4 regions of the Bradyrhizobium sp. 170 genome follow, and region 2 is predicted to be linked to each of the others. Evidence: riboswitches for the same ligand, from Rfam matches in the RefSeq annotation. Region 2 holds a riboswitch; each other region holds the start of a gene.
The links. A riboswitch is a leader RNA that binds a small molecule or an ion and turns the genes downstream of it on or off. The one in region 2 is predicted to bind cobalamin.
Positions count from the first base shown of each region.

Region 1: another riboswitch for cobalamin. It lies ahead of IVB05_RS07340 (TonB-dependent receptor); the one in region 2 lies ahead of metE (5-methyltetrahydropteroyltriglutamate--homocysteine S-methyltransferase).
Region 3: another riboswitch for cobalamin. It lies ahead of IVB05_RS02245 (TonB-dependent receptor); the one in region 2 lies ahead of metE (5-methyltetrahydropteroyltriglutamate--homocysteine S-methyltransferase).
Region 4: another riboswitch for cobalamin. It lies ahead of metE (5-methyltetrahydropteroyltriglutamate--homocysteine S-methyltransferase); the one in region 2 lies ahead of metE (5-methyltetrahydropteroyltriglutamate--homocysteine S-methyltransferase).

Region 1 covers NZ_CP064703.1:1,529,608-1,536,711, forward strand. The annotation lists gene cobF (precorrin-6A synthase (deacetylating)) at 1-67, shown strand, start outside; gene cobT (nicotinate-nucleotide--dimethylbenzimidazole phosphoribosyltransferase) at 95-1,147, shown strand; gene IVB05_RS07335 (histidine phosphatase family protein) at 1,158-1,730, opposite strand; cobalamin riboswitch at 1,851-2,052, shown strand; gene IVB05_RS07340 (TonB-dependent receptor) at 2,167-4,524, shown strand; gene IVB05_RS07345 (PepSY domain-containing protein) at 4,537-6,003, shown strand; gene IVB05_RS07350 (serine hydrolase domain-containing protein) at 6,184-6,609, opposite strand; gene IVB05_RS07355 (helix-turn-helix transcriptional regulator) at 6,928-7,104, shown strand, end outside.
Region 2 covers NZ_CP064703.1:1,029,404-1,036,507, forward strand. The annotation lists gene ftsH (ATP-dependent zinc metalloprotease FtsH) at 202-2,124, shown strand; gene IVB05_RS04905 (hypothetical protein) at 2,305-2,502, opposite strand; gene metE (5-methyltetrahydropteroyltriglutamate--homocysteine S-methyltransferase) at 2,642-5,029, opposite strand; cobalamin riboswitch at 5,139-5,353, opposite strand; gene prpB (methylisocitrate lyase) at 5,449-6,369, opposite strand; gene prpC (2-methylcitrate synthase) at 6,380-7,104, opposite strand, start outside.
Region 3 covers NZ_CP064703.1:486,740-493,843, forward strand. The annotation lists gene IVB05_RS02220 (hypothetical protein) at 1-29, opposite strand, end outside; gene IVB05_RS02225 (hypothetical protein) at 197-439, shown strand; gene IVB05_RS02230 (hypothetical protein) at 558-848, opposite strand; gene IVB05_RS02235 (transcriptional regulator) at 855-1,094, opposite strand; gene IVB05_RS02240 (hypothetical protein) at 1,209-2,213, opposite strand; gene IVB05_RS02245 (TonB-dependent receptor) at 2,341-4,617, opposite strand; cobalamin riboswitch at 4,730-4,929, opposite strand; gene IVB05_RS02250 (iron ABC transporter permease) at 5,076-6,119, shown strand; gene IVB05_RS02255 (ABC transporter ATP-binding protein) at 6,116-6,898, shown strand; gene IVB05_RS02260 (ABC transporter substrate-binding protein) at 6,898-7,104, shown strand, end outside.
Region 4 covers NZ_CP064703.1:1,590,354-1,597,457, reverse strand. The annotation lists gene IVB05_RS07690 (cytochrome-c peroxidase) at 1-599, shown strand, start outside; partial or broken gene ltrA (group II intron reverse transcriptase/maturase) at 674-1,490, opposite strand; partial or broken gene metE (5-methyltetrahydropteroyltriglutamate--homocysteine S-methyltransferase) at 2,341-4,656, opposite strand; cobalamin riboswitch at 4,756-4,956, opposite strand; gene IVB05_RS07670 (hypothetical protein) at 5,046-5,261, opposite strand; gene IVB05_RS07665 (4Fe-4S binding protein) at 6,042-6,245, opposite strand; gene IVB05_RS07660 (EAL domain-containing response regulator) at 6,777-7,104, opposite strand, start outside.

The DNA.
Region 1 (7,104 bases), 500 kb from region 2:
GCGGCAAGAGGCGCGCGAACGGCATGGCTGGATCATGGACAGCTACATTCTCAAGCGCAGGCCGTGAGGCGGCTGCATGCAGAGGCAGAACAACATGCTTCCCGAGTGGGTCTCCCAGAACTGCCCTGATGTCTCGGCCGTCCATCGCGAGGCGGCGCTCGCGCGGCAGGGGCAACTGACAAAGCCGACCGGTGCGCTCGGCCGGCTCGAGCACATTGCGGTCGAGCTTGCCGGTTTGCAGCAGACGGAAAAACCTCGCGCGGCGCGCGTGCCGATCATCATCTTTGCCGGCGATCACGGCATCGTCGCGCAGGGCGTGTCGGCCTATCCGCAGGAGGTGACGATCGCGATGATGGCGAATTTCGCCGCGGGCGGCGCTGCGATATCGGTCTTGGCACGCGAATTGGGTTTGGGTCTCGAAGTCGTCGACGCCGGCACGTTGGCGGGAGCGCCGCTGGCGGGTGTCGTCACCGACAAGCCGCGCTGTGGCAGCCGCGATTTCAGTGTGGAGGCGGCGCTTAACCCGAGCGAGCTGGCGTTCGCCTTTGAATGCGGCCGGCGCGCGGTGCTGCGCGCAGAGGCCGGGCATCCTGATCTACTCATCTTCGGAGAAATGGGGATCGGCAACACCACGACCTCGGCAGCAATCGCTTCGGCCCTGCTCGGCGTGAGCGCCGAAGAGATCGCAGGTAGCGGAACCGGTGTCGATACCGCCGGCCGGGCCCGCAAGGCGCGGCTGGTTGATGCCGCGCTGGCCCTGCACAGGCTTGCGGGGGCTTCTGCCGAAAAGATCTTGTGTGCAGTTGGGGGTCTCGAGATCGCCGCCATCTGCGGTGCGATCATCGCAGCCGCGCAGGGGCGCATTCCGGTCCTGATCGACGGCTTCATCGTGTCAGCTGGAGCGCTCGCGGCGGTGCGTCTCAATCCGTCGTGTCAGCCATATCTCTTGCCCTCGCACCAATCGGCGGAGCAGGGACATCGCCTGATTCTTCGCGCGCTCAACATCCATCCTCTGGTCAGCCTGGACCTGAGGCTCGGCGAGGGATCTGGTGCCGCGATCGTACTGCCGCTGGTGCGGCTCGCATGCGCCCTGCACAACGGCATGGCGACCTTTGCGCAAGCCAACGTGCCGGATCGGCCGGCCTGATGACGGCGCTTCAAGCAGCGCGCTGATTGACCGATAGCACCCGCCAGCCATTCGACAGCCGATCGATGCGAGTGAGGAAGAGCGGGTCGATGACGAAGCGGAGGGCAGCCTGCGGGGTGAGGTCAAGTGCGATGCACAGCGCAGCGCGGATGGTGCCGGAATGGACGACAAGGATTGCCGGTCCGGTCCCGATCTGATCGAGGCCCTGCCGAACCCTGACAATCTGATCCTCAAAGCTTTCGCCGCCCGGCGGCCGGGAGTGAGCCGGATCGCTCCAGAACTTTGCGTAGCCTTCGCGGCCGGCAGCGGCGAGATCGTCGTGGCGCTGCCCGGTCCAGTCGCCAAAATCCTGCTCGCGGAATTCGGGCACCAGGATCGGGTCACGCCCCAGCGCACGCGCCGTGTCGACGGTCCGTCGCGACGGGCTTGCGTAGCTTGTGGCGTCCTGCGGCAGATGCCGTCTCAGCGCTTCAAGTTGCGTCCGGTCGTTGAGATCCGCGGGGGCGTCCGAGGCATGGATCGTCCCTGCGACGCCATTGACGACGGCATGCCGGACCAGCCAGAGGAAGGTGTCCCCTTCCATTCAACGTCTCCACCTACGTCAGAGCAGTAACGCGATAGCACGCTCCGGTAAGCAATTGTCAATGTAGAGATCGCTGCGACAAGGACACCCAGACTGCACATTGACTCCGCGCTCGTCTTAATCCTAGATGCACGCGACGGTTTCCCCTTACGGGGGTGAAAAGGGAATGCGGTGCGAGGAGGTTTCCTCAATGCCGTAGCTGCCCCCGCAACTGTGAGCGGAGAATGTTGCGTCACGAGCCACTGGGCATCTCGGTCCCGGGAAGGCGACGCAAGGTAACGACCCGCAAGCCAGGAGACCTGCCGTCAGCCGTGGTCACACGCGAAGATGTCGGTCGGGGAGTACAGACATTCGGCTTCACCCGAGGCTTAGCAAGCTGGAGGTTGAGACCTGGGTCGCTGTGACGTGCCACTGACGTCATACCGAGGTATCAACCATGTCGTCTCTTCGTGCCGCCCGGTCGGGCAAATTCTTGCTCGCATCCGGCGTTCTCTCTTATTTTGCTTCCCTCGACATCTCCGTAGCCTGGGCGCAACAGGCGAGCTCCCGTGAGCAATTGCCACCCGTCGAGATTTATCCGGGTGCCGATCAGAAGCGCAGACCGGCAAAGCCGGCCGGTCGCGACGAACGCGGCGCGCGCCATACGGCGGCAAGCAGAGCCACGTCCGCCGCGACAGCACCGAAGCCTGATGAGCAAGCAATGCAGACGCCGCCGAACACGAACGCTGTCGCCAAGGGCGCTTCGCGTCTTGGCCTGACCGTGCGCGAGATTCCGGCAACCGTCGAGGTGATTTCAGCTGAGACGATCCGTGAGCAAGGCTATCGGACGGTGTCGGAAGTCGCGCAAGGCGCGGTCGGCGTGACGTCCGGTGACAATCCGGCCGAGCCCTCGGCCTTCTCGATGCGCGGCTTCACCAACAGCCAGATCAACGTGCTCTACAACGGCATCAAGATCGGTCCGCAGAACATGACGTCGCGTATCATGGATGCGGCCAATCTCAAGGCAGTGGAGTTTCTGAAGGGACCAGCCTCACTGTTGTCGGGCGAGGGTGCCGCAGGCGGTGCGGTCAATTTCTTGACCAAGCAGCCGCACATCGGGCCGATCCGGAACGAGGCGTACTTCTCCTATGACTCGCTGAATTCGTTCCGGAGCTACTACGGCTCCGGCGGCAGCACCAACATCCAGAGCCTGGACTACCGGTTCGACATCAGCCGCTCCTCACTCAACGGTTTTGCCGACGACACCAACACGAAGACGCTCGACGTATCGGGCCAACTGAATTACCGCATATCCGACAATCTCAAGGTCTGGGGCGCCATCGAATACAAGGAGGACCGTTCGAGGGCCTATTGGGGCGTGCCGCTCGTTCCGGTCGCCTTCAGCGGATCCCATGCCACAGCCGGCATTGTCTCCGGGAGCTACGTCTCGAACTACAACGGATCGAACCTGGGGCCCGTCACGATCGACGACCGCACCTTCAACACCAACTACAACGTTCTCGATAATCGTAACGTGGCGAAGGAGGTATGGCTTCGCGGCGGCTTCGAGCTCAGGCTCGCACCCGGTCTGACCCTGAAGAGCCAGGCCTATGGCTATGGCGCCGAGCGCGAGTGGCTCAACAACGAAGTTGAGGCGTTCAACGCCAATTCGAACCTGGTCGATCGCGAGCGCTTCTACGTGGCGCATCGCCAGAAGCTCGCAGGCAACATCACCGACTTGACCTGGGATGCGAACATCGTCGGTATGGATAACCGCCTCGTGACGACGGTTGCGGCGAGCGGCCTCGATTTCGTCCGCCCGGGTGCCGCCAACTTCCCCCACGACCTGGTCACGCTGGTCGATCCCGCGCGCGGATACTACGGCCTGCTGACGACGCAGCGACAGACCGCTCGAATCGACAATGAGTCCCTGTCGTTCGAGGATCGCCTTAAGATCACACGGACATTTGCTCTGGTCGGTGGCCTGCGCATGGAGCATATCGGGCTCGATCGGAATTCGACCGACGCGAACGGCGTGGTGAAGACGGGCTTTCCCTTCTCGAAATCCTGGATGCCGGTGACGGGCCGCATCGGCTACACTTGGGAGGCCGTTCCCGGCCTGACGTTCTTCAGCCAATACGCAACGGGTGCAGACGTGTCGGCCAATAACATTTTTCTGCTCGGGCCGCTCCAGCCGCTCGACCTGACAACATCGCGGACCTATGAAACCGGCGTGAAGCATCTGTTCTGGGACAACCGGGCGGAGTGGTCGTTCTCAGCCTTCGATATCCTGCGCAAGAATGTCTATGCGGCGGCCGGCGGCATGCAGCTCAACTTCGCCGGACGGCAGGAATCGAAGGGCGTGGAGCTCGCAGCCTCCATGCGCCTGACGGAAGCCTGGCGTGTGTGGGGCAACATCGCCTATGTCGACGCGCGCTATGCCGACTACAATTTTGCTGGTGGCTCGTTTTCCGGGAATACGCCGCCGAACGTGCCGCGCGTCGTCGCGAACGCCGGCGCGTCCTACCGGTTCTTCACGCCGTGGCCGGTCGAGCTCGGGGTGATCGGCCGCCATGTCGGCGATCGCTACAACACCGTCACGGTGACGATGAACGCCTGCACGGTGGCCGATCTCTATGCCTTCGTCGACATCCCCAAATCCGTCTTCAATGCCGTCGAGCAAACGCGGCTGACTTTCCGGGTGCGGAATGTGACCGACAAGCGCTACGCGATCTGGGGCGATCCGTTCTATCCCGACCAGATCCTGCTGGGAGCCCCGCGCACCTATGAGATCTCCGCCGCCCTCAAATGGTGAGGTGATTGCCGTATGATGGACGGACTGGTCCTGCTGCACCGATGGCTCGGGGTCGCGTTCTGCCTCCTGTTCGCAATGTGGTTTGCGACCGGCATTGTCATGCACTTCGTTCCGTTTCCGTCGCTCACGGAAGCGGAACGCTTTGCCGGACTTGCCGCCGTGGACAGCGCTCGTGTGACCATCGATCCGTCGACAGCTGTCGAGGCAAGCGGCATCGAGGACGCCGCGCGCGTTCGGCTGATCCAGCGGACCGACGGGCCGGTGTACGTCGTTTCGGGGTCGTCGCAATTGCGGACGATCCGTGCATCAGATGCGACGGGTGCCGCATTGAAGAAATCTCCCGACATTGCCCTCGCTGCGGCGAGGGATCATGCAAGGCGGCGCGGCATGGATATCTCGCGCGCGTCAATCGTTGAGCTCGCAGATTATGATCAATGGAGCGTGCCGAACGGCTTCGATCGTCACCGTCCCTTGTTTCGCGTGGCGCTCAACGATGCGGCCGATACAGCAGTCTATGTGTCCTCGGTCACCGGCGAGATCGTATTGGACACGACGCGCAGCGAGAGGTGGTGGAATCTTGCGGGCAGCGTGCTGCACTGGATCTATCCCATGATGCTCCGAAGCAATTGGTCGCTCTGGGATCGCGTGGTATGGACGCTGTCGCTGCTTGCCTTGATCGGAGCGGCGCTCGGCGCGGTGCTTGGGGGCGCGCGGATCAGGATTCAGCAGGGGACTGCCGTTTCGCCCTATCATGGCTGGCATGCGCTGCATCACGTCATTGGCTTAATAGCGACAGTTTTCGTCCTGACGTGGATCTTCAGCGGCTGGCTATCCATGGATCACGGGCGGTTGTTCTCGCGTGGGCAATTGACCGACACCGAGGCTAACGCCGCCGCGTCCCCACCAGCCTGGAACAGGCTTCCGTCTACAGACTGGGGGTCAATATCGCCGTCTGCCCGAGAGATCGAATGGTTCGCCTTCAATGGGGACCGCTATCGACGCGACCGGATCGATCTCGGGAGGCAAACGCTAGTTCGAGCGGGGAGCCCGAGATCGGACGATCAATCAGGGTTCCTGGACTCGCGCGAGGTCCAAGCGTTGACCCACCGCTTGGCATTTGGTTGCGGCTTTCCAGCAATCCTTGCGGCAGATGACAACTACATGGCGTCCTCCACGATACCGGGTGCGCCTGTCTACCGTTCGGTATGCGGCAACGTGTGGTATGACATTGACGGCGCGAGCGGGAACATCTTGCAAAGATTGGACTCGTCGCGCCGCGCGTATCGCTGGCTTTACAGCGCATTACACACGCTGGATTTTCCAATCCTTGTGATTCGTCCTCGCGTCCGGAGCACTTTGATAGTCGGCCTCTGCATGTGTGGACTGCTGTTCGCAATAACTGGCATAGTTATTGGCTGGCGACGCGTGAGATACTCCGTGCTTGGGAAAGTGGTCCGTAAAGATGCTCGAGAAGTCTGATCTTCCTCGTTTCGCTGAGAACACTCAGCAACTCTAAAGTTCGCCGCGACACGCGCGTTTCTTTACTGCCAGCACCGCCGAGCTCGAACCCTCGATGTTTAGCGCGGATCTCTCCGGCGCGGCTGCATTCATCAGACGATCGAGCCGGCCGGCTCCACGGCGATCGTGCGAACAGCAGGATTAATCCGCTTCAGAGACGCTCATGTCGAGAAGGTGGCGGACGGTGCAGCCGCCGTATACCGAAGCCTTCAACTCGGGAAGATAGCGGACGACCGGCGCTTCGGGATCGAGCCGGCCTTGCCCGGTCAGGATGCCGCCGACCGTGCCGGCTATGGATTTGCTGACCGAAAATATCAGGTGCTGCGCATCGGGCGCGAGACCGTGCGCATACCACTCCGTGACGGTCCGGCCGCGATGGAGCACCAAAAAGCCGTCGACGTGGGTTGAGCGCAACGCGTCAGCGACCGTCCTCTTTTCGCCCTTCAGGTCCGCGAAGGGGATCTCGTCGAGATAGCGGGGCGACCGCGGCAGCGCTACTGGCGTGCTCGATCGCGCAATGTTCGCGGTGGGAAGCACTTCGCGAACATTCCGATAGCTCCATTCCATCTGCGGATGCTGGCGCCAGTTGGCGAGCGTGATCTGACCTTCGTCAGCCGGACAATCGACATGGTACCTTGAGCGCCAAGCATCTCTGGGAGACGAGCCTGGCGGGATCATCGCGGCGGCGGGTGTCGCAGCAATCCACCGGACGGTGGATATGAGTTGTCGCTGTCCGCCGCCCGCGCCGGGCAGTATGTCCTTTTTTGATCGCGTTTTTAAGGGGTTGGCCCGCATTTTGCTTGACTGAAAGGTGCGTCTGCCCCGTGCGCGAGACGGATGCGCTCGATGTCCGACTTTCAGAGGAAGCAAATTGGGAGGGTGGCCATGTACATGATCGCGAGTCGCTCTGATCCGGCAGCCAGTCAGGCCGTTCAATTTGCGAGAGGGATGTTCGATGCATCAGCGATGGCGTTTTACGCCGTCGATGATGGTCTTAACCACAATCGATTTCTCTTGAGCGGAATTCCGCTCGATTTTCATCGCGAATATGTTGAGCGGATG
Region 2 (7,104 bases):
TCGGCTTTTGCGTCATTTTTTGACCGGGAATCGCGTTAAGATGCGTTAAATAGTCCCGTGTGGTTCCCTTGGCATTGACCCGGACGCCACCTAGATTGGGTGCAGTGGACCGGGGATTCTCGCCTCACTACCCAAGGAATACTCAAGGGTTTACTGCCAAGGATATAGGGCCGCGATCCGCGCGACCACGAAGGAAGATCAATGAACGCCAATCTGCGCAACTTCGCCCTCTGGGTCATCATTGTTTTGCTGCTGTTGGCATTGTTCACGCTTTTCCAGAATCCCGGTCAGCGCACGTCCTCGCAGGACATCTCGTTTTCGCAGCTGTTGAGCGAGGTCGATCAGAACCGCGTTCGCGACGTCGTGATCCAGGGGCCGGATATCCACGGCACCTTCACCAACGGCTCCTCTTTCCAGACCTATGCGCCGAACGATCCGACGCTGGTGAAGCGCCTCTATGACGGCAAGGTCTCGATCACCGCGAAGCCGCCCGGCGACAACGTGCCGTGGTTCGTCTCGCTGCTCGTCTCCTGGTTGCCCTTCATCGCGCTGATCGGCGTGTGGATCTTCCTGTCGCGCCAGATGCAGGGCGGCGCCGGCAAGGCGATGGGCTTTGGCAAGTCGCGCGCCAAGATGCTGACGGAGGCCCATGGCCGCGTCACCTTCGAGGACGTAGCTGGCGTCGACGAGGCCAAGCAGGACCTGCAGGAGATCGTCGAGTTCCTGCGCGACCCCGGCAAATTCCAGCGTCTGGGCGGACGGATTCCGCGCGGCGTGCTGCTGGTCGGCCCTCCCGGCACGGGCAAAACCTTGATCGCGCGTGCGGTCGCGGGCGAAGCCAACGTGCCGTTTTTCACCATTTCGGGTTCGGACTTCGTCGAAATGTTCGTCGGCGTCGGCGCCAGCCGCGTCCGTGACATGTTCGAGCAGGCCAAGAAGAATGCGCCCTGCATCATCTTCATCGACGAAATCGACGCGGTCGGCCGTCATCGCGGCGCCGGTCTCGGCGGCGGCAATGACGAGCGCGAACAGACGCTCAACCAGTTGCTGGTCGAGATGGACGGCTTCGAGGCCAACGAGGGCGTGATCCTGATCGCGGCGACCAACCGTCCCGACGTGCTCGATCCCGCGCTGCTGCGTCCCGGCCGCTTCGACCGTCAGGTCGTGGTGCCGAACCCTGACGTCGTCGGCCGCGAGCAGATCCTGAAGGTTCACGTCCGCAAGGTGCCGCTGGCGCCGGATATCAACCTCAAGACCATCGCGCGCGGTACGCCGGGCTTCTCCGGCGCCGACCTGATGAACCTCGTCAACGAGGCCGCGCTGACCGCCGCCCGCCGTAACAAGCGGATGGTGACGCAGGCCGAGTTCGAGGAAGCCAAGGACAAGGTGATGATGGGCGCCGAGCGCAAGTCGCTCGTCATGACCGAGGAAGAGAAGCTGCTGACGGCTTTTCACGAGGGCGGCCACGCCATCGTAGGCCTCAACGTCGTCGCGACCGATCCGATCCACAAGGCCACGATCATTCCGCGCGGCCGCGCGCTCGGCATGGTGATGCAACTGCCCGAGCGCGACAAGCTGTCGATGTCGCTCGAGCAGATGACGTCGCGGCTGGCGATCATGATGGGCGGCCGTGTCGCGGAAGAGCTGGTTTTCGGCAAGGAGAAGGTTACGTCCGGCGCCTCTTCGGATATCGAGCAGGCAACGCGACTGGCGCGCATGATGGTAACGCGCTGGGGTCTGTCTGAAGCCCTTGGCACCGTGTCCTACGGCGAAAACCAGGACGAGGTGTTTCTGGGCATGTCGGTATCCCGCACCCAGAACGCATCGGAAGCCACGGTTCAGAAGATTGACACCGAGATCCGGCGCTTTGTCGAAGAGGGCTACAACGAAGCAACCCGAATCCTCACCGAGAAGCGCGAAGACCTCGAAACCCTGGCAAAGGGCCTGCTCGAGTTCGAGACGCTGAGCGGCGACGAGATTCAGGACCTGCTCAACGGCAAGAAGCCCAACCGCGAGTCGGTGCTGGAGCCGAGCACGCCGCGCGCCTCCGCCGTGCCGCCGGCCGGCAAGCCGCGCCCGCGTCCCGATCCCGACCCGGGGCTGGAGCCGCAGCCGCAGGCGTAAGCTGGCAGCATTCGAATAGAGAAACGCGGCGGAAACGCCGCGTTTTTTTATGTCGGCGATGTCATCGTTAGCCATGGCGTGGCTCGGCACACCATGGCACGTGTGCGCCACAAGAGAGAGCGTCGGCCGAGCCGCGCCTGTCGCGCCCATCGGCCCAAGCGCCCGTACATGGGAGATGAGTTATGCCTTCGCCGGGGCGCCGAGATGCACGGCCAGGATATGCTCCGGCGTCTCTACCACTTCGATCGTCTCCCCGTCGCCGCCGACAAAGGCAAGAACGGTGCACTCGCCGTCGCGTGACATGCTGCCGACGAGCGCGATATTGATATGGACGGGCTGCCCCGTCTCGAACCTCGTGCATTGAATCCAGAAGCGCATCGCATTCTCCTCGATCTTTCGCGGTGATCATAAGGACAGTTGTAGGGTGGGCAAAGCGAAGCGTGCCCACCATCTTGCGGAGTGCAGATGGTGGGCACGGCGCAAAGTGCGCCTTTGCCCACCCTACGCAGCTCCTGTGCTACGCCAGCGCCCGCAATTCGCGAGCCGCCGCCACCATGTTGACGAGCGCGGGCCGCACCTCTTCCCATTTGCGGGTCTTCAATCCGCAATCCGGATTGATCCAGATCTGGGCGTCGGAAAGCCGCGCTCGCGCGAGCTTGAGCAGGCCGGTCATCTCGCCGATCTCGGGTACCCGCGGCGAGTGGATGTCGTAGACGCCGGGGCCGATTTCGTTCGGATAGCGGTAGTCCCTGAACGCGTCGAGTAATTCCATCTTCGAGCGCGAGGTCTCGATTGAAATCACGTCAGCGTCCATCGCGCCGATCGCGCCGATGATGTCGTTGAACTCCGAGTAGCACATATGGGTGTGGATCTGCGTCTCGTCGCGCACGCCGGACGAGCAGAGGCGGAAGGCGTCGACGGCCCAGTCCAGATAGGCCTTCCATTCGGATTTGCGCAGCGGCAAGCCTTCCCGCAGCGCCGCCTCGTCGATCTGGATCATGCCGGCGCCGGCAGCCTCGAGATCGGCGACCTCGTCGCGGATCGCGAGCGCGATCTGCCGGCAGGTCTCGCTGCGGGCGATGTCGTCGCGCACGAACGACCAGTTCAGGATGGTGACGGGGCCGGTCAGCATTGCCTTCATCGGCTTTTTCGTCAGTGACTGGGCATACTGCCACCACTCGACCGTCATCGGCTTCGGGCGCGAGACGTCACCGAACAAAACCGGCGGACGGACGTAGCGCGATCCGTAGGATTGCACCCAGCCATGGGTGGTGAAGGCGAAGCCCGCGAGCTGCTCGCCGAAGTACTGCACCATGTCGTTGCGCTCGAACTCGCCATGCACGAGCACGTCGAGACCGATGGTTTCCTGCCACTCTACCGCCTGGGCCGTCTGGTCCTGCAAATAAACCTTGTAGACTTCATCCGTCAGCGTACCGCTGGCGTGCGCGGCGCGCGCTTTCCTGACTTCGGGCGTCTGCGGAAACGAGCCGATGGTCGTGGTCGGGAAAGCCGGCAGGTTGAAGCGCTCGTGCTGAACGCCGGCGCGGTCGGCGAAGGGGCTGGCGCGGCGGCGCATGGCGTCATCGATGCCGGCGATGCGCGCCGCCACCTTCGCATTGTGAATCCGCGGCGAGGCCTTGCGGGCGGCGGCTGCCTGGTCCGAAGCTTTCAGGCTGGCCTCGACCGCTCCGCGTCCACCGGCGAGCGCCGTCCCGAGCGTCGTCAGCTCCTCGAGCTTCTGTACCGAGAACGCCAGCCAGCTTGTGACTTCGGAATCGAGCCCCGTTTCCAGCGCCAGATCGATCGGGACATGCAGTAGCGAGCAGGAGGGTGCGATCTGCACACGCTCCCTGCCGCGTTTCGCGATCACGGGCGCGAGCCGGTCGAGGATCCGGCTCAAATCCGCGCGCCAGATGTTTCGGCCATCGATGATGCCGAGCGACAGCACGCGGTCATCCGGAAAATCGGCGAGGCCGTCGATCTGTTCAGGCGCGCGTACCAGGTCGAGATGCAGGCCGGCGATGGGCAGCGCCAGCGCGGTGTCGCGGTTGCCGGCCAGCCCGCCGAAATAGGTCGCGAGCATGATCTTGAGCTGCGGCACCGCGTTGGCGATCTCTGTATAGGCGTAACGCAGTGCCTGCTGGGCGACGATGTCGAGGTCGAGCACGAGGCATGGCTCGTCGATCTGCACCCATTCAGCGCCCCGGTAGGCCAGTTCGCGCAGCACGTCGATGTAGACCGGCAGCAGCCGGTCGAGCAGCGACAGTGGATTGAAGCTGGCGTCCTTGCTTTTTGCCAGCTTGAGAAACGTGACCGGGCCGACGAGCACGGGGCGGGTCTGATAGCCCAGCGCCTTGGCTTCGTCGTATTCCTCGATCGGTTTGCGAGAGGCGAGGGTGAACTGCTGATCCTTCGTCAGTTCAGGCACCATGTAGTGGTAGTTGGTGTCGAACCATTTTGTCATTTCCTGCGCGGGCACGCCGTGCGCGGCGTCGTGCCCGTGATGCGCATGGTCGCAGCTCGCCTCGTGCGTTGTGCCTTGCGCGCCGCGGGCCATTGCAAAGTAGGTCGCAAGCGGGACCGGGCCGCCGTTCCAGCGATAGATTTCCGGTATCGCGCCGACCATCACTGACGTGTCGAGCATCTGGTCGTAGAAGGAGAAATCGTTCGACGGGATCACGTTGACGCCGAGTTTTTTCTGGCGCGCCCAGTTGGCGGCGCGAAGACCGGCGCCGGCTTCGATCAGCGCCTTCTCGTCGATCGCGCCGGACCAGAAACTTTCCAATGCGAATTTCAGCTCGCGGCGCGGGCCGATACGTGGTGTGCCGAGGGAAGCAACGGGAAGCGAGGAAGTGGAGATCGTGGAAGGAGACGACGTAGAAGATGGCGATGTAGAAGAAGACATTGGCTTAACCCCAAAAGTTGGGGGCAAAGGCCGAAGTGACACGTCTGGATTCCGCGGACGGCGGAGCGCGCGCGGAATCGCAACCGCACCACCGGGACACCCCGCCCGAGGACGTGTATGTTGTCGAGGCAGGTCTCCTGGCTCGCGGGTCAGTGCTGCTGTCCGGCCTTCCCGAAACCACGCAAGGTCTCAGTGACTTTGTTGGACAGCGGCTCGCCGCTTACAGTTGCGGGGGCAGCTCCGGCTTTGGCTTTTCGGCCGCACCGGCTTCCCTCTTAGCTTCGGGCCGAATGAGCCCGAAGAACCACGACGGGTTCAGTTAAGGTCAACGGCGATCTCAGTCAATACGAGATCGGGTGGCGCCGACCGCATTGGCTTTTCAATGAATTCCATATCGACCGGCAAGATGACGGAACAGTTCACCTCTGCGGCATGCCTGTGGGAACGATGGTTCTGATGATGGAGGCGTCGAGCGCTTCGTAATCGTGCAGCCCGATCGTTGCGTAAAGTTCGGCGCGCGTCTGCATCTGGTCGAGCATCTTGCAGGTGCTGCCATAGCGTTTGAGGGCGGCGAACAGATTCTGCTGGGCCTTGTTGGCGACGCGGAGCGACGATACCGGCCAGATCACCATGCGATAGCCCATGGCCTCGAACTCGGACGCGGTGAAGAACGGCGTCTTGCCGAACTCGGTCATGTTCGCCAGCATCGGAACGCCGGGAATGCGCCTGGCGAACTCCTGGAACATCTCGCGCGAAATCATTGCTTCCGGGAAGATCGCATCCGCTCCCGCTTCCAGATAGAGCTTTGCACGCGCTACCGCGCCGTCCATGCCTTCGCTGGCTGCGGCGTCCGTTCTCGCAATCAGATAGAGATGACGCCGCGCCTTGGCAGCGGCGGCGACCTTGGCCGCCATGTCGCGCGCATCCGCCAGCTTCTTGTCGTTGAGATGGCCGCATTTTTTCGGAAGCAACTGGTCCTCGATGTGAACGGCCGCGGCACCGGCGTCCTCGAAGGTGCGCACCATGTTCATGACGTTGAGCGCTTCGCCATAGCCGGTGTCGCCATCGACCAGCACCGGCAGGCCGCTGGCGCGCGCCACCTGGCGGATGAAGAAGGCGACTTCCTCGATCGTGATGATGCCGAGATCCGGCAGGCCCATCGATGCTGTCATCGCCGCGCCGGACAGATAGAGCGCGGAAAAGCCCGCGTCGCGGGCCTGCAGCGCGGCCATTCCGTTGTGCGTGCCCGGCATCTGGAGGATGCCTGGCTTGTCCAGGAGATCGCGAAAGCGGACCCCGGCCGGCCTGTCGGCCAGATCAGTACCCAGGAGATACACCATTGTTGCTTCCTTACGCGGCGCGTGGGGCGATGGCCGCCTTGCCACGCTCATGCAACGGCACAAACTTCAGATTCTCCGGGCCGATATAGTTCGCGGCCGGGCGGATGATCTTGTTGTTGATGCGCTGCTCCATCACATGCGCCGCCCACCCCGACGTACGGGAAATCACGAACAGCGGCGTGAACATCGCGGTCGGCACTCCCATCGCGTGGTAGGAGACTGCGCTGAACCAGTCGAGATTGGCGAACATCTTTTTGGCATCGGCCATGACGGCCTCGATCCGGTCGGCGATTTCGAACATCCGGGTGTTCTCACCCTCGATGCTGAGGCGGCGCGCGACTTCCTTGATCACCTTGTTGCGCGGGTCGGCAATGGTGTAGACCGGGTGACCGAAGCCGATGACGACCTCTCTGGCCGCGACCCTGCGGCGGATATCGGCCTCCGCCTCGTCCGTATCGCCGTAGCGCTTCTGCACTTCGAACGCGATCTCGTTGGCGCCGCCGTGCTTCGGCCCGCGCAGCGCGCCGATCGCTCCGGTGACCGCGGAGTAGAGGTCGGAGCCGGTGCCCGCGATCGAGCGCGCCGTGAACGTCGAGGCGTTGTACTCGTGCTCCGCGTAGAGGATCAGCGAGGTATGCATCGCGCGCTCGTGCGATGGCGGCGGCATTCTGCCATGAAGCAAATGCAGGAAGTGCGAGCCGATCGAATCGTCGTCGGTTTCGACGTCAATCCGGC
Region 3 (7,104 bases), 540 kb from region 2:
GGCTCGTTCTTCCTGCCAGTTCCGCCCATCTGATGCCTTTTTCGTCGGATGAATCGACGTTGCTCTGCATGCCGATTCGGAGTATCGGCATGATCTCAATCCGATCGCGTTGGGCCGGCATGTTAGCGCCGGCCACAAGAACTTTCCTGCCCTTTTTGCGGCGTTCAGTCCAAAAGGGCCTTCACACGGAGCCAGCATGAAGAAGCCCCGCCTTGCGGCGGAAGAACCGCAGCCGCGCAAAACCATCCGCGCCGACAAGGCGCCAACCACCGGTTACTCGCTGGTGGTGGACGGTCATTTCAAATCACATCACGACACGGTCGAGGCTGCCGAAGAGGCGGGCATGGCCCTGAAGAACCGGTTTCAGATGCTTCAGGTTCAGGTCTACGATGCCGAGAACAAGACGCGTTCAATGATCGATTGGCCGGGGCCGGCGTAACGCTGCGGATATCCGACTTTACTTCTCGTCACGGCCGGGCGGAAGCGCGAAGACGCGCTTCACGCTTCTGTCCGCGCATGATGAGACACCTGTAAGAGTCCTACCTAAGAGTCCTGCCTCAGGTTCGCCGTCCGCCGTTCTGCTGGCTCGCCAGCCAGTCGGACAGGGCCACCGGCTTCTCGTTCGATCGCTTGGCGCCGGCGGGCGCCTTCCTTGCGGCCTTCGCGGCGGGAGCACGTTGCGGCTCGGCTGCCTCGCGCGCAAGCCGCAACGCCTTCAGCTTCGCCATATTGTCGAGCACAGCCTTGGCGCTGGCGTCGCGTTCGGCCTTGCCGGATCTCGCGTCCTGGGCCGCCCTTGCCACCTTGTCGGCGCGGGCCTGGGCGCGATCACGATCTTCTTTCGTCATTTCAGGTCAGCCTCTTTTCGCGGCCTTGGTCTTGGCCTTGCTTTTGACCACAGGTTCCGGCGGGTTTTCACGGTCGGCCGCTTCCTTTGCCAGACGCAGCGCACGCAATTTCTCGGTCCGCTTTCGGATCGCGACGTCAGCGGCCGCGATTTCGGCCATTGCCTTGATGCCTTCGACTTCCTGGGCGCGCTTGCGATTCAGCCTGATTTCTTTCAGTTCCGCGGCGCTCTTCGGCTCATCGTTCATGTCATACCTCTGAAATCACGACAGATATCGTCGAGCGGTTTTGGGGCGGTTTACCACGGATCGGGGCGCAGAGGACGTTATTTTCGGTCGAAAAAGGCGCACTTTCTTGTCAAATCAGCCATTTTGATGAGGGGCCGCCTCATCGTCGCTTTCGTCGGAATTCGCCGAATCGAAGCTGGCAAGCCAGGCGCCGAGCGCCGATGACGCATGTCCCTGCGACTTCATCTGCCGCAACGCAATGCGGATGCCGATCCGGCCGTGGCGGTCACTGGCCACCGCCGTGGGCGGCTCGCCGGCAAGCACCGCATCGACCACGCGCCGTTTGGTCGCAAGTGCCGCGGGATCGCCGCACGCGGCCATCATCCGCTGGAAGGCATGATGGTACGTGGCGTCGAACGGCCGGGCCTCCCCCAGGCCGTTCCGCGCCGGATGCGGCGGATGGAGATGCGCGCAGGGGATCCATCCCTGAGGCACCGGTTCGGTGGCGGGATGGGTGCGGCCGCTTTTCAATAGCCGCGGCAGCACATGGGTGTGGGGACCCTCCGGGCTCTTGCCTGACGGCGGCGGGATCGGCTGATAGACCTCGATGCGGCCGAGCCGGCTGATGAAGACGCGGTGCGGATTGGCCGCGAGGATCATGCCCATGGCAGGGTTGCCGGGCTCGAACACGGCGCGGCCGACATGGTCGCGCAGCCGCCTGGCGAGATTGCGATCGCCGATACGCACGCAGAAATCCGCCTGCAGCGCGCTGAAACCGAGATCGAACAAAACCGAATCCCGATCTTCCTCCCGCGGTGCCTGATGATCGGGGCCGATCTCGGTCAGCGCGACGCGCTGGTTCATGGCGCAATCATGCGCCGGCAGGCATAGCGCGACCCTTTGATTCCAGCCGGTTTTGGTGATGCCTTCCGATGCGAAGGCGCGGATAGCAGCATGCGGTTTGAGGACAATGCCGCCACGCGCCGTCACGGCCGAAACGGCTTCGGCCGACTGGACGAGGCGCACCGGCTCGTCATGGTCGCGCGAAAATTCGGCGATGGCGCCGAAGGTGCCGAGGCTCCATTGCGTATCGGGATTGGCTATTTCCCGCTGCAAAAGATCGATGGCTGCGGCGCTCATCGCCGCCTGCGGAACGGAAACGGTTCAGGCATCAAAGGACATTCTCCCGGGCAATGCCGAAGGAGAATACCGTCTCGTCAGGTCAGGGCAAGCCGGTCCGGCAGCGGAGCCGAACCGGCTGCTGCGGTCAGAACGTCGCGCCGACCTTCACCATGTAGGTCCTTCCGGGCAGCGGATAGGCCGAGAAGCGGCCCGGCGTAAATGAGCTTGCGATCGCGTAGTCATAGTACTGCGCATCGAACAGGTTGTTCACGCTCAGCGACCAGAAGAAGTGTTCGTAAGCGCCGCTCAGTTTCAAATCGACGGTGGCGTCGGCCGGGATCCGGCGCTGGGTATTCGCCTGGTCGTTGTCCATGATGCGTTCGCTCCAGGCGCGCAGCGTGGCGTCGAACACCAGATAGTTCTGCCAGATATTCCAGGTCACGCCGCCCATGGCTGTGTAGCGGGAAACCAGTGGCACGTCGTTGCCGGCGAACGGCCCTTCGCGGAAGACAGCACGCGTGTAGGCCGCGCCCGCCCGCAGCGACAGGTTGTCGCTGACACGCAGCGACGCGCTGGTCTCGGAGCCGTAGCGGCGGGTTGGACCGAGGTTCACGTTGAAGAACAGCGCTGGGATGAAATGGATCTCGTTCTCGAGGTCCATACCGTAGATGCTCGATTGCATCTGGAACGCGCCGGCCTTGACGCGGAAGCCGCCTTCGATGTCGTGCGAGGTCTGGGTTTTCAGCTGAAAGGTCCCTGGAACGAAGAAGGGGCCGCTGGAGACGCGTTCATCGACGGTCGGAGTACGGAACGCGCGCGCGGCGCGGCCAAACACCGAGAATGTGTTGTTGAGCCGGTGCTCGAGCCCGACGTGCAAGGCGTACTGGGTCTCGTTGCTGTCCAGCGGGGAGGCTTGATCGCTGCAATTAAAGAACATGGCGCAACCGGGCGCGTTGGCGTCGAACCGATCCCGGGCGCTCAGGCTGGTGTTTTGAATCCTGGCGCCATAGGAGAAATCGGTCGTCGGCAACAGGCCTACCGTGTGCTGCCAGTAGCCGGCCAGCGTCTGCTGCGACAGGTCGTAGATGTGGGTCGGCGCAAGGCCCTTGAACGCCCCGCGGTCCTGGCGGAACGTCGCATCGTAATAATCGATACCGGTCAGGATCTGTGAGGGCACCCCGAGGATCGAGTTCTTGATGCTCAATCGTGGCGTGATCGACCAGGTCTGCAATGATGCGTCGTTATAGGTGGAGGAGAAGCTCGGAAATGGCGACGCAAACGGTATCGCGCCGAAGAATCCGCTTTGCGTTTTCTTATCTCTGACGCCGCCATCGACGATCAGTTCAGCGCCGTCCCACAGGGTCTTGGTGAATCCGGCGGTCGCGCTGGCGCCCTGCTGGTTGCCGTAATCGAACGGCGTATTTGTGCCCCTGCGATCGGTGACGAGTTGATTTAGCCCGATCGAGGGATCGACGGTGCGTCCGCCCGGAAAACCGAGCTTCTGGTCGTCGCCGGTCACCGTAAGGAAGGCCTTGAGGTCTGGTGTGGTGTAATTGAGATTGCCGACCCCATTGCGCTGATCGAGCGCGTTGTTGACCCTGTAACCGTCAGACTTGATGGCGTTGCCGTAGAATGACGTCGACCATGGTCCCGAATTCAGCGCCGTCGAGACCGAGGCCATACGCTGGTTGAAGGAGCCGACACCGGCCTCCGCGCGCATGGCGACCGGCGGGCCGCTGACGCCGTTCTTCAGGACGATATTGATGACACCGCCGACGGCATTGTCGCCGTAGAGCACCGCGCCGCTGTTGCCGCGCGTGATTTCGATACGCTCGATCGAATCGCGCGGAATGGTCGAGAGATCGACGCCGGCCATGTCGATGTCGTTGAGCCTTCGGCCGTTGATGAGCACCAGGGTATTTGAGGTGGCGAAAGCGCCGAAGCCGCGGAGGTCGACCGACGTCTTGGCGCCGTTGACGCCGCCATAGAGGCTGGTCAGCTGCACGCCAGGCGTTTGCGCGATGATTTCCTGCAACGTTTGGGCCGGCGAATGCGCGATCTCTTCGGCAGTAATAACGGTCGACGCCGTGCCGACGATGCCGGAGAACTGACGGCCGCCGCTGCCGCCCGCGCCTTGCGAAACGCTTTGCGATGCGACGTTCGAGCTGGCCCCTGCCGCGGGCCGCGTGCCGGTCGACGGCGCAGCCGCCGGTACGACGCGTCGCGAGGTTGATGGCTCATCGTAGGTCGGCTTGGCGCGGGTCCGGTTCGGGTCGGTGGGCGAGGTGATCTCGATCGGCGGCAATTGCTCGGATGGCGTCTGCTGTGCCTGCGCGCCGGAAATGCCGAGCGACGCGACAGGTATCAGGAAACTGGAGGCAAGCCAGTAGCGGCGCTGCCGCGTGGCGATGATGGAAGACATGGTTCAGGCCTCGGTATGACGTCAGTGGCACGTCACAGCGAACCAAGTCTCACCATGTGCTTTGAGCAGCTTAGGTGAAGCTAATGCCTGTACTCCCCGACCGACATCTTCGCGTGTGACCACGGCTGACGGCAGGTCTCCTGGCTCGCGGGTCGTCACCCTTCGTCGCCTTCCCAGGACCGAGATTCCCAGTGGCCTATGACGAAGGATTCGCCGCTTACAGTTGCGGGGGCAGCCGCGGAATTGGGGAGTTTCCCCGCACCGCATTCCCTTTTGATCCCCAAAACGGGAACCGTCAGGAACTATGGTAGAAGTTTGTCAAAGTTCGAGTCAATCCGCCTTGGGCGCGCTCGCGATGTCAACTGGACGAGTGCGCTATTTTTGCCGCATGAGCACTGCTGCCCGCTCCTTGCCTGAGCTCCTGTACCGGGGCGGGTAAAACTGCTTTAGGACGATCGATGAGTGTTGAGGCTGTAACCGTGACCAACGAGGATGCCGCGCGCCGGCGGATCGGCGCGACCGCGGCGCTTGCCGTTCTCGTTGTGCTGCTGGTGCTGATCTCGCTCGGCATTGGGCCGGTGCGGCTGTCGCCGCTTGCGGTGGCGGAAGCGCTGTTCGGCGGCGGCAGCGACGTGTCGCAGGTGATCGTGCGCGAAATCCGCCTGCCGCGGACGCTGCTGGCGCTGGCGATCGGCGCCATTCTCGGGCTGTCAGGTGCGTCGCTGCAGGGCCTGTTGCGCAATCCGCTGGCGTCGCCCTCGCTGTTCGGCGCCCCGCAATCGGCAGCGTTCGGCGCCGTGCTGGTGATCGCGCTGGGGCTGGCCGACGTGCGATCCTACGCATTGCCGGTCGCGGCGATCTGTGCGGCGTTCGTTTCGGTGTTCGTGCTGCTCTCGATCGCCGGCCGCAATGCGGGGCTTTTGATCCTCATTCTCTCCGGCTTGGCGATTTCGAGCTTTGCGGGTGCCGCCACCGCGCTGGTAATGAACCTCTCCAGCAACCCTTTCGTGGTGCTGGAGATCGCGTTCTGGCTGCTGGGGTCGCTGGAGGACCGCAGCTTTCAGCACGTTACGCTCGCGCTGCCGTTCATCATTGCCGGTGCGATCATGCTGTTCAGCCAGCGCCATGCGTTTCGCGCGCTGAGCCTGGGCGAGGAAACCGCGCAAAGCCTCGGCGTCGATGTCGGGCGTTTGCGGCTGTTCGTGATTTCGGGCGTCGCACTCGGCGTCGGCGGCGCGGTCGCCGTCACCGGCACCATCGGTTTCATCGGGCTCGTTGCACCACATCTGATGCGGCCGTTGATCGGCTACGACCCGGGGCGACTTTTGGTGCCGAGCGCGCTCGCAGGCTCCGCGCTGCTGCTCGCGGCCGACATCGCGGTGCGCATCATCCCTTCGACCTCCGATATCAAGGTCGGCGTGCTGACCTCGATCATCGGCGTGCCGTTCTTCCTCTATTTGATCATGCGCGAACGCCGCGCGCTCGGCGGAGGCGTCGCATGAGCGAAACGGCACTGCTGACCGCAAAGGGGCTCGGCGTGCGGCTCGCTGGCCGCGTCGTGCTGAAAGATGTTTCGCTGTCGCTGTCGCCGGGCCATCTGGTGGCGCTGGTCGGGCCGAACGGCGCCGGCAAGACCACGCTGCTACGGGCGCTGGCGGGATTGATCCCGTCCGAAGGCGAGATCGAGATCGGCGGCGTCGCATTGGCTTCGCTGCCGCTGCGCGAGCGCGCAAAACGCTTCGGCTATCTGCCGCAGGGGCATGTCGTGCACTGGCCGCTGCCGGCGCGGGATATCGTGGCACTCGGCCGCTATCCACATGGCGCCACCGATCCGGCGCGGCTGTCGCCAAGGGATGCGGAGGCGGTGCTGCGGGCGATGCAGGCGGTCGACGTGATCGAGTTCAGCGATCGCCGCGTCACCGAATTGTCCGGCGGCGAGCGCAGCCGCGTCGCGCTGGCCCGCGCGCTGGCGGTGGAGGCACCGGTCATCCTGGCCGACGAGCCGACTGCCTCGCTTGACCCGCGGCATCAGATCGACGTCATGAAGAATTTGCGCGCGACCGCCGACAAGGGCGTGCTCGTCATTGTCGTGACGCATGATCTGGGATTGGCGGCGCGGTTTGCCGACCATGTGCTGGTGCTGCGTGAAGGCCGCCTGGTGTCGCAGGGCGGGCCGGCGGCGGCGCTGTCCGAGCAGGTGATGGCTGACGTGTTCAGGATCTCGGCCTATCGCGCGGAATTCCAGCGCGAGGCCGTGATCGTGCCCTGGGCGGATATTTGATGCAACGCCGGCTGGCATTTCTGGTCGCGGTGCTTGCACTTGCGTTGCCGGGCAGCACTGCGCTCGCCGCCAATCTGCCGCGCCTGGTGTCGATGAATGTCTGCACCGACCAATTGCTGCTGACGCTGGCCGACCCCGAGCAGATTCTGGGATTGAGCCGGTTTTCGCGGGACGGCTGGCAATCGCAGGCCGGCGACATCAGCCGC
Region 4 (7,104 bases), 560 kb from region 2:
ACTCAATGACCAGCTATGTCGTCTTGTTCAAAAACGCTTTCCCGAACGAAGCGAGACCGGTCAGCTTTGAAAACTTTGCGAAGGCAATCGAGGCTTTTGAAGCGACTCTCATTACACCTGCGGCCCCGTTCGATCAGTATTTGGAGGGCAATACACATGCTCTCGATGATCAGCAGAAGTCAGGGTTGGCGCTGTTTATGGAGAAGGGATGCTCCTCTTGCCACAATGGAATCAATGTCGGTGGACAGGCCTACTTCCCGTTCGGCGTGATGAAGACGCCGGATGCAACCCTGCTTCCGGAAGGCGATAAGGGCCGATTCGCGGTCACCAAGGCGGTCGGCGACGAATATGTCTTCCGCGCGGCGCCGTTGCGGAACGTCGCGTTGCGAGCCCCTTACTTCCATTCGGGCCAGGTTTGGAGCCTGAAGCAAGCTGTCGCCCTGATGAGTGAAATCCAGCTCGGCGCCAAGCTTAGTGATGGGGAAGAAAACGACATTGTCGCGTTTCTGAATTCGCTAACCGGGCGCCTACCTAAGATCGAGTATCCGATACTACCCACCCGTACCAACACGACGCCAAAGCCTTCAATAGACAGATAGGATTAACAGCACCAGCTTCATGCCTTGCCGAATAGTAACAGATGCGACGCAAGAACCCGGCGTCCCGCACACGTCCTCAGCGGCTTGTCGGCAACCTTGCGTTTGATCGCGCCGCCCGGATCTGGCCAGAAGCTGTAGCCCAGGAACTTGCGACCGAACACACTGGCCACTGCGCTTTTGGTCTCGTTGACCGTCAAGCGCAGCTTGCCGTAGAGCCGCCGAAGCAGCCCATCACCCGGTCCGCCCGGCGGCTGCGAACGTAGACGTTCGCATCGTCGGCGTAACACACGAAGCAATGGCCCCGATGTTGCAGCGCCTTGTCCACTTCATCGAGCAGGACATTGGCCAGCAGCGGCGATAGCGGCCCGCCTTGCGGCGTCCCCATCGTACGCGTCTGGACCACGCCATCGTCCATGATTCCGCTGTTCAGATACGCCCGGATCAGCCGGATGACTCCGGTGTCCCCGATCCGTTTCTGAAAGCGGTCGATGAGGATGTCGTGATTGACCGGGTCAAAGAACTTTTCCAGGTCCACATCCACCACGATCCGGCGACCCGATTGCACGTATGACTGCGCCGCGAGGACGGCATCATGCGCGCTTCGACCGGGCCGGAAGCCGTAGCTGTGCTCGCGAAGGTCGGATCAAAAATGGGCTGCAGCACCTGCAGCAGCGCCTGCTGGATCCAACGATCCGTCACCGTCCGAATGCCAAGCTCGCGCTCGCCACCGTCAGGCTTGGGGATCGTCACCCGTCGTACCGGACTGGGCCGGTATGTCCCCGACAATAGGTGCTCGCGGATCGCCCGCCACGCCGTACGCAGATGTGCGACGGTCTGGTCAATGTGCAGACCGTCCCCACCAGCTGCGCCTTTGTTGGCCCGCACCCGCTTGATCGCGCAGCCCGCAGCTTCGCTCCACGCCCACACTCGGTCACCCTCGTGCAGTTGCGCTTCGCTTCGCTCGTTGTGATCAACTCGCGACGGGACTTTCACCCATAAGAGTGCGCCCATGCTGGGCGCACCACAAAAAACGCCCGGCCTCCTCGGGAGGCCGGGCGAAAGTCACGCAGGAACAACGCTGTTTTACGCATCGCACCAGCTTTCGTCGGTAGGGAGGACTACCGGCGATCGATTTACGGCGAGGGCATTCGCCGTCAAACAACGAGAAGCGGATATCACTCCGCGCGAAATCTGGAGCCGCTTGCCTTCCGCTCCTGTCGGAAACTTCGCGCCTTGTCCACCACTCGCCCGCTGTCCGGTTGGCAGGGCAGTGCCTTGATTGAGCTGGGATCCTTTGCGCAAGCGGTTTGGCTGCCGTGCCCTGAAACACAAGCGACAGTTTGCCGTCGCGCAGCAGCATTTGGCACCCCCAAACACCAACAACGCTCGATTATCTTCCGGAAGAGCGTGCCAAGGCGCCAATTTCGTATGACATTCCGTAAGGGCGGTAAAATAGATTGTTGTGATGGGACGCATCCACGCGATGGATAAATGAAAAATAGCGCTGTGCTTCGCGTCGAGCGTTAATGACTTCGGAATATGTGACCGGATCGGGCATCGCCGGCACGCTGTCCGCCGTCGGATCGAAAACCGAGCTTGTCGCCGGCTGTATGCGACCGCCTCCGCCGGCGCCGGCCGGCATTCCCAGGCGCTGGGAACTTTGGGAGCTCGCAAGGACATCGTAAGCCCCCAAAGCGCGTGCATCTTATTCACAAACGCGTTGGCGAAACGCTCCGCACCATCATGGCTCAGCCCGCAACTCGCGCGCGGCGGCCACCATATTGATGAGCGCGGGACGCACCTCCTCCCATCTTCGAGTTTTCAGTCCGCAGTCGGGATTGATCCAGAGCTGCCGATCGGAAACTCGCTGCCGCGCCAACACAATCAGCTGCTTGATTTCCGCCGCTGCGGGAATGCGCGGTGAATGAATGTCATAGACGCCGGGCCCGATCTCATTGGGATATTTTGTAGCTCTTGAAGGCCTCGAGCAATTCCATCTTAGAACGCGACGTCTCGATTGAAATGACGTCAGCATCCATTGCTGCGATCGCATCGATGATTTCGTTGAACTCGGAATAACACATGTGGATATGGATCTGAGTTCCGTCGGCGACAGCGGAGGAGCAAACGCGGGAGCTGTCCACTGCCCAATCGAGATAGTTCCTCCACTGCGATTTGCGTAGCGGCAATCCCTCCCGCAACGCAGCCTCGTCGATCTGGATCATGGTCGCTCCAGCCGCCTCAAGGTCGATGACCTCATCTCGGATCGCAAGAGCGATCTGACGGCATGTCTCGCTCCGCGAGATGTCGTCGCGGACAAACGACCAGTTCAGGATCGTCACCGGTCCGGTCAGCATAGCCTTGACGGGTTTCTTGGTCAGAGACTGCGCATAGCGCCACCATTCAACGGTCATCGGCTTCGGCCGGGAAACATCTCCGAACAGGATAGCCGGGCGAACGTACCGCGACCCATAAGACTGAACCCAGCCGTGCTTGGTGAAAGCGAATCCTAACAGCTGCTCGGCAAAGTATTGAACCATGTCATTGCGCTCGAACTCACCGTGTACGAGCACGTCCAGGCCGATATCTTCCTGCCACTGCACGGTACGGGCTGTCTCCGCTTTCAGAAGCTGCTCGTACTGCGCGTCATTCAGCGCTCCCCGCGCATGAGCCGCACGCGCATTCCGAACGTCGACCGTTTGCGGGAAGGATCCGATGGTTGTCGTTGGAAACATGGGCAATGCGACGCGACGCGCTGGACGTCGGCACGCTGGGTGAACGCACTGCGACGGCGACGCATGCTATCGTCGATCACGGCCATTCGTCCGGCGACATTCGCATTGTGGATCTCGGGCGATGTTTCGCGGGTCACGGCTGCGTCCTCCGAAAGCGCAAGTTCATCGGCCACCTCGGCAGCATGGCCGGCCAGCGCTTTGCCCAATATCGAAAGTTCCTTGATCTTCTGAACTGAGAACGCCAGCCACGTCTTCAGATTGGGATCGAGATCGGTCTCTAGCTCAATGTCGATCGGAACATGAAGCAGCGAGCAGGAAGGAGCAATCTGAACACGGTCCCTGCCCAGCTTTTTGACCATAGGGGCAAGTTGGTCGAGCAGCGCCGCAAGATTGGAGCGCCAGACGTTGCGACCATCAACGACGCCTAGCGAGACCACGAGATCTCTGCGGGCTGTGGCGACAATTGCGTCCAACTGGTCGGGTGCCCGAACCAGATCGACATGAAGCCCGGCAACGGGCAAGGCCAAGGCTGTTTCAAGATTGTCGCCGATAGCGCCGAAATAAGTGGCCAGCATGATTTTAAGGGCCGGCACAACCTCTGCGAAATGAGCATAGGCCCGGCGGACAGCCGCCCGCGACGCTTCGTCGACGTCCGTCACTAGGCATGGCTCATCGAGCTGAACCCATTCAGCACCGCGCGAGGCTAGTTCGCGGAGGACATCGACATAGACTGGGAGGAGCCGGTCAAGCAGCGACAGCGGATTGAATGCGGGATCTGCGCTTTTGCCGAGCTTCAGGAAAGTGACTGGGCCAACTAGGACGGGGCGCGTTTGGTAGCCGAGGCTTTTTGCCTCCTCATATTCCTCGATCGGCTTTCGAGAGGAATACTTAAAGATCTGATCCTGGTGAAATTCCGGCACCATGTAGTGGTAGTTGGTATCGAACCACTTCGTCATTTCCTGTGCGGCTACGCCAGGCCCATGCTGAGCGTGACCACCGTCCTGAGCGCCACGCGCCATGGTGACGTAGGTCTTGAGCGACACAGGATCTTCGGTCCAGCCGTAGACGTCGGGAATGGCGCCGACCATTACGCTGGTATCGAGCACATGGTCGTAAAACGAGAAGTCATTCGAAGGAATGACGGTCGCACCGCGGGATTTCTGCCGTGCCCAATTAGCGGCACGAAGTTTACACCCCGCCTCGAGGAGCTCGGCTTCGCTGGAGTTTCCCGCCAAGTAGCTCTCGAGCGCGAATTTGAGTCCGCGTCGTGGGCCGATGCGTGACATCCCCAGTGTGGCAACGGGAAGCGAAAGAATAGACATAGCTCAGACGCCATGATTGGGGCAAAGGCCATGGCGGACGCATGCAGCGAATATCGCGTGAGCGATAGCTGCTTGGCGCACACCGGGACACCCCGCCCGTGGACGATATATTGTCGAGGCAGGTCTCCTGGCTCGCGGGTCGTCGCTGCTGTCCGGCCTTCCCGAAGCCGCATGGCTTCAGTGACTTCGTTGGACAGCGGCTCGCCGCTTACAGTTGCGGGGGCAGCGCCGGTATTGCACCGGCTTCCCTCTTAGCTCCGGATCAAACGAAATCCGGAGACCACGACGGCTGGCATTATGCGCACGAGGATCGATCCGTCAACCTACTGGAGTGTCGCTGCGATATTGCCCAAGCGATTGCGAGCTGTACTAGGTGGGCTACAACGGTCTTACTCCCGGCCTGGTGAAAACGCGTGGATCTGTGGAGGCTCCGCTTGTGAATGCGTCCGCTCAACACCCTGTTCGCGTAGTCGGATGAGCTCCGCGAGCAGAACGAACGCGCCGGGCGCTTCGACATCTGCGTGATCGCGACAAAGCCTGGACTTTTCCGTCAGCAGCTTCTCGAACTCGTCCGTAAGGAAGTTGCGATCATCCTCGGCCGGCATCCGTTTGATCACAGTGCCATGAGGCTCTGAGGAATTGCAAAGGCTGGATTACTCCAGGATCGAACGGATGATCAGGTCGGACTGCCTGTGTTCGGCTGCCCCCGCGACGAGCCGCGAGCTCGATCGCCTCCGTGGCGTTGGTCAAGATGATCTCCTCGGTGCGCCAGGCACTCACGTGCTGAGCGACTTTGGCGCGCGCCTTCGTTGTTTCCGTCGCCGCTTGGGGAGTAGTGCAGCCTGGACCTTGGCCTGCGCGACATCGCAGGAACAGTTCCGGACCTCAGGATGCACGCTGACTTGCGAAACTGGAGTAAGCGGCGAGAGGGCGGGCGGCGGGATCGTGCTATGACTTTACGCTCCATGCACTCGTGCACGGAAGCGGATGCCGAGCTTCTCGTACGTCTTCAGGATCTCCGGACCGATCTCGTCGCGCCAGGAGACCGTCTCTTCGGCTTCGGCCGTGACGTCGCTTTAGATATCCTGCAAATCGATCTTGTGATATTTGACGCCCCGTCCACCTCGCCTTGGCTCGTCAGCCAGCGACGATAAGCCTCGACGCGGCGACTGGAGCATCGAGGCGGCCTCGTCCTTATTCGAGACAAATTTGACGGTGTCCTCTGACAGAGCCCTTCGAGGGCTTCTCGGAGAAGATCAGCGCCTTAAGTCATAACGATGTTGATCGACCTCGATGCGCCCCATGCGGTCGGCGGCCTCCTCAAGCTCGACATCTACTACTTCGTTCGCGAAATCGAGCGGTGAAGCCTTCTGGACGCGGGCTGCTTATGCTGTTTTAGACGGGATACAGGTGTCAGGCACCGGACAGACGACCGCGCATTGCGGCGTGTCGCAATGGCCCGCGCACTCCGTACACTTTTTGGCATCGATAACGTAAATGTCACGCTTGAGGCTGATCGCCGCGTTGGGACACTCGAACTCGCATGCCCCACAAACGGTGCATTGCGAAGCGACGATCTTGTAAGCCATGCCTTCCGACTCCTTAGGCGAGCGATGCCATTGGCGATCCCTTTCAAATGCCGTGCCAAACACAGACGCGCTCAATGATGGGCAATTTGCGAGCCCTCGGGCCCTACTCCGAGAGCCAGTCGCGCTGCGAGCTTCCGTCGGTTTGTCTGGCACGGCAGCGCGGAGCCAAGCGACGCTCGACGATTCCGAAACCGGGGCGCGACTAAAAGCCGCGAGCCGACGCACGTCTACGCCGGATCTCGGCAAAGCTCCGGTCACACGCCCTGACTGGAGGTTTTGTGCAAGCCTTCACGGCTACAACGTTAACTCCGCGGATTGACTCGCTGGAGGCTTGCCAAAACGGGTTTGTGCTACAACAAGCTTCGGCGTCGCTTCGGAGGGAAATGAAGTTCCGCCGGGAGGAGCGATACTGGCTTTGCAAAGTGACCGATTTAATTGCAGTCAGCCGCATGCCTGGTGCCGAGTAGGCATGGCGGCGCGGGCGAGCGCTGGTACGCTTTGCCTGGCTGTGCTCAGCCACTCCTCATGCAACTATTTTGGACGAAGTGGAACAGGGCTGAAAGATGACTGTGCAAATTGCTTCAGCGGCATGGCCTTTCCGAACAGATGGCCCTGCGCAAGGTCGAAGCCGAGTTCGGTCACAGCGATAAGGTCGGCGTGGCTCTCCACACCTGCGGCGACGGTGCGCACACTGTACTCTTTGGCTAGATCGACGATATGGCGGCACACCGTTCGCTTCAGGGGCCCATTTCCGCAACCGGCGACGTACTGCCGGTCCACTTTTAATTTCATGAACGGGAATTTTTCCACCCCCATCAGCTGCGGCCAATTGGCGCCGACATTGTCGATTGCAAGGCCA